3 regions of the Sporosarcina sp. NPDC096371 genome follow, and region 3 is predicted to be linked to each of the others. Evidence: riboswitches for the same ligand, from Rfam matches in the RefSeq annotation. Region 3 holds a riboswitch; each other region holds the start of a gene.

What was found. Region 3 has a riboswitch for S-adenosylmethionine ahead of ACIQ0H_RS15235 (methionine ABC transporter ATP-binding protein). Riboswitches for the same ligand answer to the same signal wherever they lie in the genome.
Region 1: it holds a riboswitch for S-adenosylmethionine, as region 3 does, so the genes downstream of both, ACIQ0H_RS10065 (methionine ABC transporter ATP-binding protein) here and ACIQ0H_RS15235 (methionine ABC transporter ATP-binding protein) in region 3, are expected to answer to the same signal.
Region 2: it holds a riboswitch for S-adenosylmethionine, as region 3 does, so the genes downstream of both, metK (methionine adenosyltransferase) here and ACIQ0H_RS15235 (methionine ABC transporter ATP-binding protein) in region 3, are expected to answer to the same signal.

The regions. Positions count from the first base shown of each region.
Region 1 covers NZ_JBIWFE010000003.1:284,057-289,370, reverse strand. Annotated here, with positions in the region: gene pepF (oligoendopeptidase F) at 1-1,179, shown strand, start outside; gene ACIQ0H_RS10075 (MetQ/NlpA family ABC transporter substrate-binding protein) at 1,250-2,068, opposite strand; gene ACIQ0H_RS10070 (methionine ABC transporter permease) at 2,087-2,758, opposite strand; gene ACIQ0H_RS10065 (methionine ABC transporter ATP-binding protein) at 2,748-3,761, opposite strand; SAM riboswitch class I at 3,887-3,997, opposite strand; gene ACIQ0H_RS10060 (pyridoxal phosphate-dependent aminotransferase) at 4,160-5,314, shown strand, end outside.
Region 2 covers NZ_JBIWFE010000008.1:181,038-186,351, forward strand. Annotated here, with positions in the region: gene ACIQ0H_RS18455 (hypothetical protein) at 1-395, opposite strand, end outside; gene metK (methionine adenosyltransferase) at 632-1,828, opposite strand; SAM riboswitch class I at 2,052-2,171, opposite strand; gene pckA (phosphoenolpyruvate carboxykinase (ATP)) at 2,355-3,941, shown strand; gene ACIQ0H_RS18470 (alpha/beta hydrolase family protein) at 4,137-4,928, opposite strand; gene ACIQ0H_RS18475 (NUDIX domain-containing protein) at 4,918-5,314, opposite strand, start outside.
Region 3 covers NZ_JBIWFE010000005.1:292,081-297,394, forward strand. Annotated here, with positions in the region: gene ACIQ0H_RS15215 (arsenate reductase family protein) at 1-108, shown strand, start outside; gene gcvH (glycine cleavage system protein GcvH) at 184-567, shown strand; gene ACIQ0H_RS15225 (toprim domain-containing protein) at 638-979, shown strand; gene ACIQ0H_RS15230 (thioredoxin family protein) at 997-1,296, shown strand; SAM riboswitch class I at 1,351-1,456, shown strand; gene ACIQ0H_RS15235 (methionine ABC transporter ATP-binding protein) at 1,565-2,590, shown strand; gene ACIQ0H_RS15240 (methionine ABC transporter permease) at 2,583-3,251, shown strand; gene ACIQ0H_RS15245 (MetQ/NlpA family ABC transporter substrate-binding protein) at 3,301-4,149, shown strand; gene ACIQ0H_RS15250 (dicarboxylate/amino acid:cation symporter) at 4,499-5,314, shown strand, end outside.

The sequences.
Region 1 (5,314 bases), on a different contig from region 3:
GCGGCATTTGAAGCCTTCTCTACTAAATTGAAAGACTATCAACATACAACTGCAAAAACGTATGACATGCACCTGCAAATCGAAAAAACAACATCTGATTTGCGTGGCTACGATACGATTTTTGATTACCTATTGTTCAATCAAGAAGTTGATAAATCGATCTATGATCGCCAAATCGATTTGATAACTACTGAACTGGCACCACATATGCGTAAGTATGCTAAACTGCTGCAAAAAGTACACGGCTTAGATAACATGACGTTCGCCGACTTGAAGATTCCGCTTGATCCTACGTACGAACCTACCATTACAGTCGAAGAATCGAAAACGTATATCGATCAGGCGTTGGCGATTATGGGTGATGATTATTTGACTATGGTCAAGCGTTCTTACGATGAACGTTGGATTGATTTTGCGCAAAATAAAGGGAAATCGACGGGTGCATTCTGCTCAAGTCCTTACGGCAATCATCCGTATATCCTTATTTCATGGACAGGCAGCATGGAGGACGTCTTTGTCCTTGCACATGAACTTGGCCACGCAGGGCATTTCTATAATGCCAACCGTGAACAAAATATATTCAATGCGCGTCCTTCCCTTTATTTCATCGAAGCACCTTCCACGATGAATGAAATGTTGGTTGCCAATCATTTACTGAAAAACTCGGATGATCCGAAATTCAAACGTTGGGTAATCTCCTCCATCGTATCGCGTACTTACTACCACAACTTTGTGACACATTTACTAGAAGCCGCTTATCAACGTAAAGTTTATGAGCGTATTGATGCGGGTGGTAGTGTGAATGCGGGTGTCTTAAACAACTTGAAACGCGGCGTTCTAGAAGAATTCTGGGGAGAAGACGTCGACATTACTGAAGGCGCTGAATTGACATGGATGCGCCAACCGCACTACTACATGGGCTTATATCCATACACATACAGTGCTGGACTGACTATTTCCACTCAAGTTTCCAAACGTGTTTTGGAAGAAGGTCAAACAGCTGTCGATGAATGGTTGGAAGTCTTGAAAGCCGGCGGAACAAAATCGCCTGCTGATCTTGCCAAAATGGCTGGTGTGGATATTACAACAGACCAACCGCTTCGCGACACAATCGCTTATATCGGCGAGTTGATTGATCAACTCGTTGTGTTAACAGAAGAAATCGAAGGTACAAATTAAAGAGTCGAAACAAAAAAGAAACCATCCAAGTCAATTGGATGGTTTCTTTTTTTGTACTATGCATAAATGATTATTTCATCCACTCCGGTTTACCGAAACCTTGAAATTCCTCATCAATTACTTTTTCAAATTGTGCTGATTCAACAATTTCTTTAATATCTTTAGCAAATTGTTTGTCCAGATTTTCTGTTTTCACTGCTACGACATTACGATATTGATCGGGCATATTTTCTAATGCTAATGCATCCAGCAAATCCATACCTGCCGATAATGCAAAGTTTCCAGGAACCGCTGCTAGATCTGTGCTCTCAACTGAACGGGGAAGCTGTCCTGACTCAATCGGCAAAAACTTCAAATTCTTATGATTCACTGTAACGTCTTTTTCCGACGCTTTCAGTATTTCGATATTCGGATCAAATTCAATAAGACCTTCATCTTGTAATATAATTAGCGCGCGAGCCGCATTGACAGGGTCATTCGGTAATGTAATCTTTGAACCGTCTGTAATCTCTTCAATGGACTTGAACTTATTCGAAAAAATACCCATTGGAGCTGTCGGTACGTTTATCAACTTGGATAATTCAAAGTTATTTTCTTTAACAACATTATCTAGATACACTGTATTTTGAAATAAGTTAGCATGTATCTCCCCATTTGCTAGTGCTTGGTTCGGCTGAATATAATCACTAAACTCTTTCAGCTCCACTTTATAGCCTTTTTCCTCTAATCCCGGGATAATCGCCTTTTTCAACATATCACTATATGGGCCTGCTGTTGCGCCAATTGTTATGGATTTCTCGTCATTCGAAACATTTTTGTCTTTTCCTCCACAAGCAGCCAGTACAGCTACTAGGGCAATCATCATACAAGTAATCAGTAGTTTTTTCATGATGTCATCTCTCCTCTGTTATCGTTTATCAACTGATTTTGAAATCCAATCTCCTGCAAACTGAATAATTTGTACAAGCACAATTAAAATAAGTACTGTTACAACCATGATTGTTTCGTCATAACGGTAGTAGCCATAACGGATGGCCAAATCTCCCATTCCACCTCCGCCGACAACCCCTGCCATTGCGGAATAGGCAACCAAACTGATGACAGTCAACGTCAGCCCTTGGATAATACTTGACTTTGCTTCCGGTAATAATACGTTGCGGATGATCATCCAAGGACTTGCACCAATTGAAATCGCCGCTTCAATGACACCCTTATCGATTTCTCGAAGTGAAGTCTCCACAATTCGTGCAAAAAATGGAATGGCCGCTGCTGACAAAGATACACTAGCTGCCGTCGGACCAATTGACGTACCGACTAGAAGTGTAGTCAAAGGAATGAGTAACACAAGTAAAATGATATAAGGAATGGACCGGACCATATTGGTGATGAAACCTAGAATCGATTTCACTATAATATTTTCTAGGAACAATCCTTTATCCGTCGCAAATAGTAAAATGCCCAATGGTAACCCAATGATCAACGCAACAACAAGTGAGATCCCCACCATGAAAAGTGTTTCACCAAATGCCTTTGTCATATCTGGCAGTAATTCAATGATTTGTTGTACATCAATTCCCATTGCCGATCACCTCCACTTGTACATGACGAGATGATAGATATGCGATGGCTTGCTCAACAGCCGCCGGTTCTCCCAGCAACTCCATCACAAATATTCCCAGTGGCATTTCTTGAATATACTCAATCGATCCATGCAAGAAATTACCCGTTACGTTGTATTTTTGGATAGTTTCAGAGATAACACTCTCACCTGCGACATTTCCTTTGAACATCAATTTCACAATACGTCCTGTGCAATTTGCTAAAATAGCTGCCGGAACGTCAAAGGACACTACACTGCTGATGAATTCTTTCGTTAGTTCTTCTTGAGGATCCGAAAAAACATCATACACTTGTCCTTCTTCAATCACTTTTCCATTTTGCATAATCGCCATGCGATTACAAATTTCTTTTACCACATGCATCTCATGCGTGATTAACACAATTGTAATCTGTAGCTCCAAATTGATTTTCTTTAATAATCGTAAAATCGACAAAGTCGTATTTGGATCCAAGGCGGATGTTGCTTCATCACAGAGTAAAACGGATGGGTTATTAGCAAGCGCTCGGGCAATTCCAACTCGTTGCTTTTGCCCTCCACTCAATTGTGCAGGATAGACATTTCGTTTATCCGACAAACCGACCATTTCAAGCAACTCTGCTACACGGTCACTAATTCGAGCCTCAGGTGTTTTTGCTGCACGTAATGCGAATGCAATATTTTCATATACCGTCTTTTGGCTAATTAAATAAAAGTGCTGAAAAATCATACCGATTTTCAATCTTGCTTGACGCAAGCTTTTCCCTCTTAACTTCGTCAAATTAACGCCATCTATTAAGATTGTACCTTCCGTAGGCTTTTCCAATAGATTCAAGCAGCGAATCAGCGAACTTTTCCCAGCACCTGAATAACCGACAATGCCGAAAATGTCACCCTTGTTAATCTCGAGCGAAACGTTATCGACACCTCTTACAATCCTATCTTTAGTTTGATAAATCTTCGAGACCTTTTGGATTTGAATCATTGACTTCTCCTCTTTCTATTCAATCAACTACGCTGTGGATTTTTATGTAATTCGGAAAAAATTCTGATCAATATAATAAAAAATACCTCTTTCATAAATGAAAGAAGCACCGAAAATATCGTTTCAGCTTATCTTTCAGAATAACATTCACTCTGTAGGAGTTGGCACCTTCCTCGTTGTATACAAGGGGTTGCTGGACGTCATCGGGCCTATCCCTCGGTCGCTCATGATAAGTTACATATGTAATTGTTTGAAGCTTAAGTTATATAGTAGTCTGAACCAACTAAATTGTCAACACAATAATACAATTGACAACTAGTGCAATATTGCTATTAAGTCAATAACTCCTGTATACTAGCATATAAATAATTGACTACTCAAATGAAAGAGGTAATCCTATGACACTCTCAAATCGGTTGAAAAATTTACCACCACACTTCTTTTCATCACTCGTTCGAAATGTAGAGCAAGCACTTTCGGAAGGACGAGACGTGATTAACTTAGGGCGAGGCAATCCAGACCAACCTACTCCACCCCATATAGTCAAGGCTTTACAGGAAGCCGTTGAAGACCCAGCTACGCATGGCTATTCCCCTTTCAGAGGGATTGCAGAATTCAAACAAGCTGCTGCAGACTTTTACAAACGCGAATTCAATGTCGATATCGACCCTAAAACGGAAGTAGCGGTTCTATTTGGTACAAAGCCTGGATTAGTCGAATTACCCCTTGCTTTGATGAATGAAGGGGAATTACTTTTACTACCGGATCCTGGTTATCCAGATTATTTATCAGGTGTGAGCTTAGCAAATATTAACTACGAAACTATGCCCTTACTCGCAGAAAATAATTATTTTCCGGATTACAGCGCCTTAACTGACGAACAAAAAAAGGCAAAGTTAATGTATTTAAACTACCCAAACAACCCAACAAGTGCCACTGCAACCATTCCGTTTTTTGAAGAAACGATTGCTTTGGCTAAGTCCAATGACATTGCCATTATGCATGACTTTGCTTACGGCGGAATTGGCTTTGACGGCAAAAAACCACTTAGTTTCCTACAGGTAGAGGGTGCTAAAGAGGTCGGAATTGAAATGTACACCTTGTCAAAAACGTATAATATGGCCGGTTGGCGCGTAGGATTCGCGGTCGGTAATGCCGAAATTATTAAAGCCATCGGTACCTTGCAAGATCATTTATTCATCGATATTTTCCCAGCCATTCAACGCGCCGCTGCCGTCGCATTATCAGGCAGTCAAGACTGTGTGGATGAGCTGATTGCTCTATATGAAAGTCGCCGCAACGTTTTAATCACTGAGTGCAATCGAATTGGTTGGAATGTGGTGGCTCCCTCCGCGTCATTTTTCGCGTGGCTACCTGTTCCCACAGGCTATACAAGTGAATCGTTCACAGACCTTCTTTTAAATAAGGCCGATGTAGCCGTTGCGCCAGGTCATGCTTTTGGCGTGCACGGTGAAGGCTATGTACGCGTCGGATTATTAGAAACAGAAGATCGTTTAAAAGAAGCCGTTGCGCGTATTGAAAAGCTCGATTTA
Region 2 (5,314 bases), on a different contig from region 3:
TCTCCATCTACATAGCCAATGATCAGATAAAGATCAGTTCCTTTTTCACTCCACAAGACAGGCATATGCGTCTTTTCGGGAACTATTTGATACTGTTCGCCGACAAGTCTTTGTGCTTCCTCGTAGGTTAATGGGGGTAGCATATAATTCTGAATAACCACCAAACTGATGATAAAGCCTGTGAATGCCGCATTCACCCAAAATGGTTTATATGTCCGAAACCAACGCCAGGATATGAATGCAAAAATCATCAAAATGTAACAGTAGAACCTTATCTTATTAATTGCTTCGTACGGTGTAGCATTGGTGAATAAATAGATTTCAAAGACTGCCGTCAAAATAATCAAATAGATATATGGAATATTCTTTTTATATTTTTTAACGGTTTGATTCATATACTCACCAACTTCTTTAGTAGTTAAAATTGGTTATGCTTAAATGGCGTTGATCTTAAGCCTTCTTTTAAAGTTAGACGGGTCAAATCCTCTTAATGTTTCAAAACTTATTCTATTATAACAAGTGTTAAATCTTATACCGATTTTTATTAAATATCAACAATCCTTACGAAAACAACCTAAAAAAAAGCACAGCAAGCGGGATAGCCCCACTTGCTGTGCTTTCTTTAATTCTATTACTGTCCTGCTTGTTCTTTCAACGCAGCAGCTCTATCAGTCTGCTCCCATGGTAAATCGATGTCTGTACGACCGAAGTGACCATACGCAGCAGTTTGTTTGTAAATTGGACGACGTAGGTCAAGCATTTTAATGATGCCGGCTGGACGTAGATCGAATAATCCACGTACAAGCTCAACTAATTTGCTTTCCGCTACTGTGCCTGTTCCGAATGTATCGATTGAAATCGATACAGGTTGCGCTACGCCAATTGCATAGGCAAGTTGCACTTCACAACGGTCTGCAAGTTCTGCAGCCACGATGTTTTTTGCAACATAACGAGCTGCATAAGAAGCCGAACGGTCGACTTTTGTTGCATCTTTCCCAGAGAACGCGCCGCCACCATGACGTGCGTAGCCACCGTATGTGTCAACGATGATCTTGCGGCCTGTTAGACCCGCATCCCCTTGTGGTCCACCGATTACAAAGCGGCCTGTCGGGTTAATGAAGTATTTTGTATTGTCGTCAATCAATTCGGCTGGTACAACCGCGCCAATGACAACTTCTTTTATATCACGCTGAATTTGCTCAAGCGTCACTTCTGGATGATGTTGCGTTGAAATGACGATTGTATCAATTCGTACTGGATTATTGTCGTCATCGTACTCTACTGTTACTTGCGTTTTCCCATCAGGGCGTAAGTAATCTAGCGTCTCGTCTTTACGTACTTGTGCAAGACGGCGTGAAAGTTTGTGCGCTAGGCTAATTGGAAGTGGCATAAGTTCTGGTGTTTCATTACAAGCATAACCGAACATCAAACCTTGGTCACCTGCACCAATTGCTTCAAGTTCATCGTCTGTCATAGAACCTTCGCGCGCTTCAAGTGCTTGGTCAACGCCCGCAGCAATGTCAGCTGATTGTTCGTCAATCGCAGTAAGGACTGCAGATGTCTCCCAATCGAAACCAAATTTAGCACGTGTGTAACCAATTTCTTTAACCGTTTCACGAACTACTTTTGGAATATCCACATACGTTGACGTTGTAATTTCCCCCGCAACAAGGACAAGTCCTGTTGTAATGGTAGTTTCACATGCCACACGTGCATTTGGATCTTCTGCAATAATCGCATCTAAAATGGCATCCGAGATCTGGTCACACATTTTATCCGGATGTCCCTCTGTTACTGATTCTGATGTAAATAGTCGACGATTTGTCATGTTAGTTCCTCCTTATATCCTACGAGATTGATACGGTACTCATATGTCCCATGTAGAGTCCCATTCCTATAGGAAATGAAACTACAAGCCACTGCGAGCTCTATACACGAGGATAAAGGGCGATATCATATAAAAAGCCCTTCACTCACGTATTAACTACATGAGTGAAGGGCATGATTTCAAAAGCACCTTTCACTCTTATCATACAAGACATCCGCCGGAGGCATTATCTGAATTCAGATAAACGTCTTGCTACAGGTTTGGCACCTTCGCGCAGACACCATGTCTATGCAGGTTGCCGGGTTTCATAGGGCCTGACCCCTCCACCAGCTCGGGATAAGAGTATCCGTTCAAGTATCCATATTACGAAAAACAGCGATATTTGTCAATTCTTTTTAGCTTTTCGCATATAATTAGTTGCAGTTTGAATTAGTATAGACTATTATTCTTAATGTGTTATACTAATTCAAAGAATGTGATGTCACCCAAACTGATTGGGACTATACGCAAAGGATGGTACATAATTATGATATCAGCGAAAATTGGCGACGAATTGAAGGATCTTCTTTTAGGAAAAAACGTGAACGTACAGCTTTCTGTTCCACAACTTGTTGAAAAAGCAACAGCACGCGGGGAGGCACAACTTACCGCGGATGGTGCAGTCACGGCTCAAACAGGCAAGTATACAGGGCGCTCTCCTAAAGATAAGTATATCGTCGAGGAAGCGTCTTCTAAAGACAAGATCGATTGGGGTAGCGTCAATCGTCCAATCTCTTCCGAAATTTTCGATTCATTATATAGCAAGGTCATTAATCATTTAAAAGGCAATGACGAATTATTCGTTTTCAAAGGATTTGCTGGTGCAGACCCGGCTTCACGTCTTGCGATTCAAGTTGTCAATGAGTTTGCATGGCATAACTTGTTCGTTCATAACCTATTCATCCGTCCATCGGAAGAGGAATTGAAGAATCACGAAGCTCAATTTACAATCCTATCAGCTCCTTCTTTCAAAGCAGATCCAGCTGTTGACGGTACCAATTCTGAGACTTTCATCATCGTGTCGATGGAAAAACGTATTGTCTTGATTGGCGGAACTGAATATGCGGGAGAAATGAAAAAATCCATCTTCTCCATCATGAACTACTTGCTTCCTGAAAACGGTATTATGCCGATGCACTGTTCAGCTAACGTTGGAGAAGACGGCGATGTTGCCTTATTCTTCGGTCTTTCTGGTACAGGTAAAACAACGCTTTCTGCTGATGCAGACCGTAAACTAATCGGTGACGATGAGCACGGTTGGTCTGATACGGGTGTGTTCAATATTGAAGGTGGTTGCTACGCTAAATGTATTAATTTATCGCAGGAAAAAGAACCTGAAATCTTTGGCGCCATCCGTTTTGGTTCAGTTTTAGAAAACGTTGTTGTCGATCCTAACACACGTATTCCTAATTACGATGATGGTTCACTGACTGAAAATACGCGTGCAGCTTACCCAATTCAAGCAATCGATAATATTGTTGATCCTTCTGTTGCGGGTCATCCGAAAACAATCGTGTTCTTAACAGCAGACGCGTTCGGTGTATTGCCTCCGATCTCGAAGTTGACGAAAGAACAAGCGATGTACCACTTCCTAAGCGGTTTCACATCGAAACTTGCAGGAACTGAGCGTGGTATTACATCACCAGAAGCTACTTTCTCAACATGCTTCGGTTCACCTTTCTTACCACTCCATGCAACAGTCTATGCTGAAATGCTTGGTAAGAAAATCGATGAGCATGATGCACAAGTATTCCTAGTCAACACTGGCTGGACTGGCGGCGTATATGGCGTTGGTAAACGTATGGATCTGAAACACACACGCGCAATGGTACGTGCAGCACTTGCAGGGACATTAAACAACGTCGAAACAACAACAAACGATGTATTCGGCCTTGAAATGCCAACAGCTATCGACGGCGTTCCAACAGAAGTGTTGAACCCACGCAATGCTTGGACTGATGGTGCTGCTTATGACCAAAAAGCAAATGAATTAGCGGATCTGTTCCGTGAAAACTTCAAAAAGTTCGGTACGGTTTCTGAGGATATTTCTCTCAAAGGTGGACCTACTGCTTAATAATGTAAAACAGTGTAGCACATTTCACGTGTGCTACACTGTTTTTTGTTTATTCCAATATATCCACACTGGCATTTCCATCAAAAAAGCCCTTTATTTCTGCATTAAAAACGATATTCCCTCAATAGTGTCATACTATTAACAATAATCCATCTAGAGTGCTAATCGTTTACATTGTACTATGAACCTGCTTTTTCATTGCCCTTTCCCTCGCATCCATTTACATAAGTCACGAACTAGCATTGTATTCATAACAGGAGGGATGAAATGCGTGTACTCCGGAAAATACCAAGTTCCATAGTCTTTGTCATGTTGCCGAAGAGCATCTTCAAGCAAAACGGCTTGTTGGAAGGATACATTGGTATCTAGCATCCCATGAATGATGAGGATGGGCGCTTCGATATTATTGACACGGAACAGTGCTGTTCGTTCCCGGTATGCATCAGGCATGCTATTCGGTGTACCGCCGATAACCCGCTTCATCATGCGGCGCATATCTTTTCGTTCATTATATGTAAATACGATATCAGAGACCCCTGCCCATGTAACGACTGACGTAATATCATCCCGTAAAATGGCTGTCCAAAGCGCCATAATACCGCCGCGTGAAAAGGCAAATAAGTGAATCCTTTCCGAATTGGTCTTTGGTTGCTGCTTGAGCACATCGACCGCATTCACTGCATCTTGCCGATCGGCACCCGCGAATTCGTCTCGACCCTCGCCTCCACGATTGCCGCGGTAATAAGGGGCAAACACAACAAATCCTTGCGATGCGAATTGGGCAATACGCGCAGGACGTACCATGCCAACATGCTGCATGCCGCCTCGTAAGTATAGGATTCCTTCATAATTTCCTTCTGCAATAGGTTCCGCTAACAGCCCTTTGACCTTCAAACCATCCGACCAATAGGTGATTTCCTCCAGCGCAATGGAAGGGTTTGGTGAAGGATAAGGCCTGCGATGAAAGATGATGCCATCATGATTCATGCCTTTCAACCCACTCTCTAATCGTTTCCATACCCGTCCCTTTCATATGAAAACTCAATTCCTCACACTGATCCAACTCATCGCTTGTCAGCCACATTGCGCCTTCCGTTTCATGAAGTGTTGGCTGTTCATCAATCTGGGCAACTTTCGCTGTAAACACCGCCTTACAAAATGTACTGTCACTTTGCACAATATATTCAGCTACTTTAACCAAATCCTGAATCGTTACGCCCGTTTCCTCAATCGTCTCACGGATGGCTGCTTCCTCGATGGACTCTCCTGGTTCCGCCTTCCCACCAGGAAACTCCACCCCTCGGATGGAATGTCGTGTAAGTAACCATTTTCCACTTTGTTTCAATACAACAAGTACATGCCGAGCTTCCATT
Region 3 (5,314 bases):
TTGCTATCATCTGACGGCATGTTAATAAAAAGGCCGCTAGTTTTCGGTGAAGGTAAAGTGACTGTTGGCTTCAAGGAAGAAGAATTCGACAACATATGGACAAACTGATGACAGACCTTGTCATTAGTCTTGAAATATGCCAAAATTGAATTGAATGAAATACTATTTTTGGAGGGGTACGGAATGAGCACACCAAAAGATCTGCGTTATTCTGAAGAACATGAATGGGTACAAGAAGTAGGCGGTAACTTCCGCATCGGAATTACACATTTCGCACAATCTGAACTTGGCGATATCGTTTTCGTTGAACTTCCATCTGTTGGTGACGAAATCAAAGCGGACGAGCCTTTCGGAAGCGTTGAATCAGTTAAGACAGTATCAGAACTTTACGCACCAATTAGCGGTAAAGTTGTTGAAGTGAACGAAGGACTTGAAGATAGCCCTGAGTTCGTTAACGAATCTCCATACGAAAATGCATGGATGATCGTTGTTGAACCATCTGATGCATCTGAAGTAGATGCATTGATGTCCGCTGAAGCATATGAAAAAATGACAGTCGGAGAATAATTTTCCCAAAAAAACGCTGGTATCGCTCCGGCGTTTTTTTGAACCATAAAATGGAGCGGGAGGAATCCTTGTGGCATATGACAAAGTGATTATTGTTGAAGGGGGCCAGGATCGTAAGCGTCTTGCACGAATCCTTGCCGAGCCTGTTGATATTATTTGTACGAATGGAACAGTCAGCCCTTATCGACTCGAAGAATTGCTTGCGCCCTATGAACAACATGAGTTATATGTCTTTGTCGATGCAGATGAATCGGGTGATAAGATTCGAACGTTATTCAAAAGGGAGTTTCCTGCCGCCATTCATTTATATACGGAAAAGGTTTACAGGGAAGTTGAAACAACCCCCTACAAAGTGCTTGCTACGATATTACTTGAGGCGAACTTTAATGTGCAGCCAAATTTTTTACTTTAAAGGACGGTCTATAAACAATGGAGATATGGTCACGTGAACAATGGGAACAAGTTGTGCAAGAGTCACCCTCTGCAGCATATTATTTATATACACCGATGTGCGGAACGTGTGCTGTTGCTTCTAAAATGATGGAAGTCATTTCGGTAATGAAGCCGGATATGCCGATTGGCAAGGCAGATTTGAATTATGTACAAGACTTGGCAATGGATTACGAAATCGAAAGTGTCCCTTGTCTGCTTATCCAGAAGGATGGGGTTGTGCAACATAAAATCTATGCGTTCCAGTCAGTTCCATACCTTCTTGAGAAAATCGATTGACAACTCGTGCAGTCTTATGATAGCATTTGAACTAGTATTTAATTGAATAGGTCGCTCTTATTAAGAGAGGTGGAGGGATAGTGCCCTATGAAGCCCGGCAACCGTCACGAAAGTGAAATGGTGCCAAATCACACAAAGCAATTGCTTTGACAGATGAGAGATTGGACGAACGTTTATTTATTGATAACGTCAAGCCTTTCTGCCAGTCTGCAGGAAGGCTTTTTATATTGAAAAAATAATGTATAAACAACTTAGTGAGGTGAAGAAGATGATTCGTTTAACGGATGTTCATAAACGGTTTGGTGCAGGACCAGTTAGTATATCTGCAGTCGAGAATGTTTCACTGGATATAGCCGAGGGTGAAATATTTGGAATCATCGGTTATAGTGGAGCGGGAAAAAGTACGTTGATTCGCCTGCTGAACGGGTTAGAAACGCCTACATCAGGGAATGTGACAATAGGTGGCCGAGAAATTTCTTCTATTAAAGGGAAGGAGTTGCGGGCCGCGCGACAAAAAGTAAGTATGATTTTTCAACATTTCAACCTCCTTTGGTCACGGACTGTGAGGGACAATATTGCCTTCCCACTCGAAATTGCGGGCGTGCGCAAGGCGGAACGTGAGCGGAAAGTCAATGAACTAATTGACTTAGTCGGTTTGTCGGGTCGGGAAAATGCCTATCCTTCAGAGTTATCAGGTGGGCAGAAGCAACGCGTCGGGATTGCCCGGGCACTTGCGAATGACCCTGAAGTGTTACTTTGTGACGAAGCGACATCTGCCCTTGATCCTGAAACAACAGATGCGATACTTGAACTTCTCACGGGTATCAATGAAAGGCTTGGCTTAACGATTGTCCTGATTACACATGAAATGCATGTCATTCGGAAGATTTGTCATCGCGTGGCGGTCATGGAGGCGGGGAAAGTCGTCGAAATCGGCAATGTCCTTGATGTCTTCCAATCGCCACAAGAACCGATTACCAAACGATTTGTATCGCAAGTAACTGAATCTACAGAAGTCAAACAGGCGGTCGCACATATTAAGCAAGAACTGTCTTCCGGTACGCTAATCAAACTTGTCTTTGTTGGCGAGCGGACGGAGCAACCAGTATTGGCCAGTCTGATTCGGAAATTTGATGTCGATGTGAATATTGTGCAAGGGAATATTTCACATACTCGTGGAGGCGCCTACGGTACGCTCATTCTCCAACTTGTCGGGGATGAACGTGAAATCGAAGAAGCGATTCAATACTTACATGCGCAAGATGTTCAGACGGAGGTGCTTGGAAATGATTGAGAACCTTTTTCCGAATGTTGATTGGGAAGTGATGTGGGAAGCAACCTTAGAAACACTTTATATGACGGCGCTTTCGACCATTTTCACATTTGTGATTGGGCTTGCTCTAGGTATAGTATTGTTTCTTTCAAGCCCGCGTCAATTATGGGCAAACAAGCTAACGTATACCCTTACAGGAGCTTTTGTTAATATATTCAGGTCCATCCCTTTCATTATATTAATTATTTTGTTAATCCCGGTTACCAAACTCTTGATTGGAACCATTCGTGGACCGGAAGCAGCATTGCCGGCACTTATTATCGGGGCGGCTCCATTTTACGCAAGAATGGTATTAATAGCATTCCAAGAAATTGATAAAGGTGTTATTGAGGCGGCAAAATCGATGGGGGCAAAAACGAAGACGATTATTTTCAAAGTTCTTCTTCCTGAGTCAAAGCCAGCCCTTCTTTCTGGAATAACAGTGACGGCTATTGCGCTTGTTGGGTACACAGCAATGGCAGGTTTTATTGGTGCGGGTGGTCTTGGAACGCTTGCTTATATGGAAGGGTTCCAACGAAGTCGGGGGGATGTCACGTTCGTCTCGACGATTATTATTTTAATAATTGTGTTCGTTCTCCAGATCATTGGAGATTTCGCAGTGAAGAAATCAGATAAGCGCTAAACATACGAAGTCGCAATTATAAACAACATAGAAAAGGGGAGATAGTAAAATGAAAAAACTATTAACAGGGATTTTATTGGCAGTACTTGTGCTTGCACTTGCTGCGTGTGGTACAAAAGACGACGGCGGGAAAAGTAACCAAAGTGGCAATGGAGAAAAAGAGGAATTAACGGAACTTAAGATTGGCGCTTCTAATACGCCGCATGCCATCATTCTTGAAGAGGCGAAGCCTTTGTTGAAAGAAAAAGGCGTGGATCTAGTTATCGAAAAATACCAAGACTATATTTTCCCGAACCAGGATCTTGAATCAGGTGAAATTGACGCAAACTATTTCCAACACATTCCTTATCTAGAAGGGCAAATGGCAGATCACGGCTATAAATTTGTCAATGCAGCTGGCATCCATATTGAGCCAATTGGTATCTACTCAAAAGAATATGCATCTCTTGAGGAACTACCAGAAGGAGCAACCATTCTAATGAGTAACTCTGTTGCTGATCACGGGCGCGCGTTATCATTGCTTGAAGCAAAAGGACTTATTAAACTAGCCGATGGCATCGACAAAGCCAAAGCTGAAGTAAAAGATATCGCTGAAAATCCAAAAAAACTCAAATTTGATGCGAAAAACGATCCAGCTATTTTGCCACAGTTTTTCAATCAAGGTGAGGGCGATGCGGTTCTTATTAACACGAACTTCGCAATAGATGCAGGTTTAAATCCACTTAAAGATTCAATCGCGATGGAGGATTCGGAATCACCGTATGTAAATATTATCGCTGTACGAGAAGGCGATGAAAACAACCCTGAAATTAAAGCATTGGTTGAAGTATTGAAATCACAAGAGATTCAAGACTTCATCTTAGAAACGTGGAACGGCGAAATTGTTCCCGTAAAATAATAAATTTGGCAACACCGCTGATTTGTAAAAACAAATCGGCGGTGTTTTTTTTGTGGAAATAAAGTGAGCGAAAAAGCTTGGGACTAGATTAGTAATCTCTTTTGGTGTTTGCTTATATAACTTTCGCAAGGGGTGCATAAATTTGTTCAATTCGTCTCATCGCGGTTTAATTGTAAGCGTTCCCTTTTTGTGGAGGGGATTTGAAGCGGGTCTTTATTTCAAATTATATAGATGAAAGGAGTGGCAAAATAAATGGAAATAATTAATTAAAAAAAGAGGTTACAATAGTGAAAAGATTATGGTATTGTTAATAAATAAATACAAACGTTTATTTGAGGAGGACACGGGGATGAAGTTCAAACTTGGTCTTATATGGCGTATCATCATTGCCATTGCACTTGCAGTCGCACTTGGATTACTTGTTCCAAAATTCGGGGAAGGCTTTGCAGAGGGGTTTGTTAGTCTAGCAGCTACATTTAATATGCTTTTTGGTGGATTTCTTAATTTTATCGTACCATTGATCATTATTGCATTTATCGCACCTGGGATTGCTGAACTTGGAAAAGGGTCTGGTAGACTCCTTGGGCTAGCAACGGCATTTGCTTATATTTCAACAATCGTAGCGGGTATTATTGCTTTCTTTGCGGCAACAACTCTATTGCCTGGTTTGATTGACAAGGTTGGTAGTGGGGGTATTGGAGAAGCAACTAGAGAAGCAGCTACTTCATTTTTTGAGCTTGAAATGACACCGGTTATGGGCGTGATGTCTGCGCTGCTTATCGCATTCGTACTTGGAATTGGGATGGCATCTATCGGTAGTAAATCAATGCTTGCTGTATTCAACGAATTTCATGTGTTAATTGAAAAAGTAATTTCATATGTTATTATTCCGTTATTGCCATTTCATATTTTTGGTATATTTTTGAACATGACTTATACGGGTCAAGTATCAAAAGTCCTTTCCGTATTTGCGGTGGTGTTCGTGATGATTATTGCCCTACATCTAATTATGCTAACGCTTCAATATACGGTTGCGGGCTCGTTGTCAAAACGCAATCCGTTCGGTCTTATGAAAACAATGGCGCCGGCTTATTTCACGGCAGTTGGTACGCAGTCTTCTGCGGCAACGATTCCGGTGACATTAAGACAGGCACGTCAGGCAGGT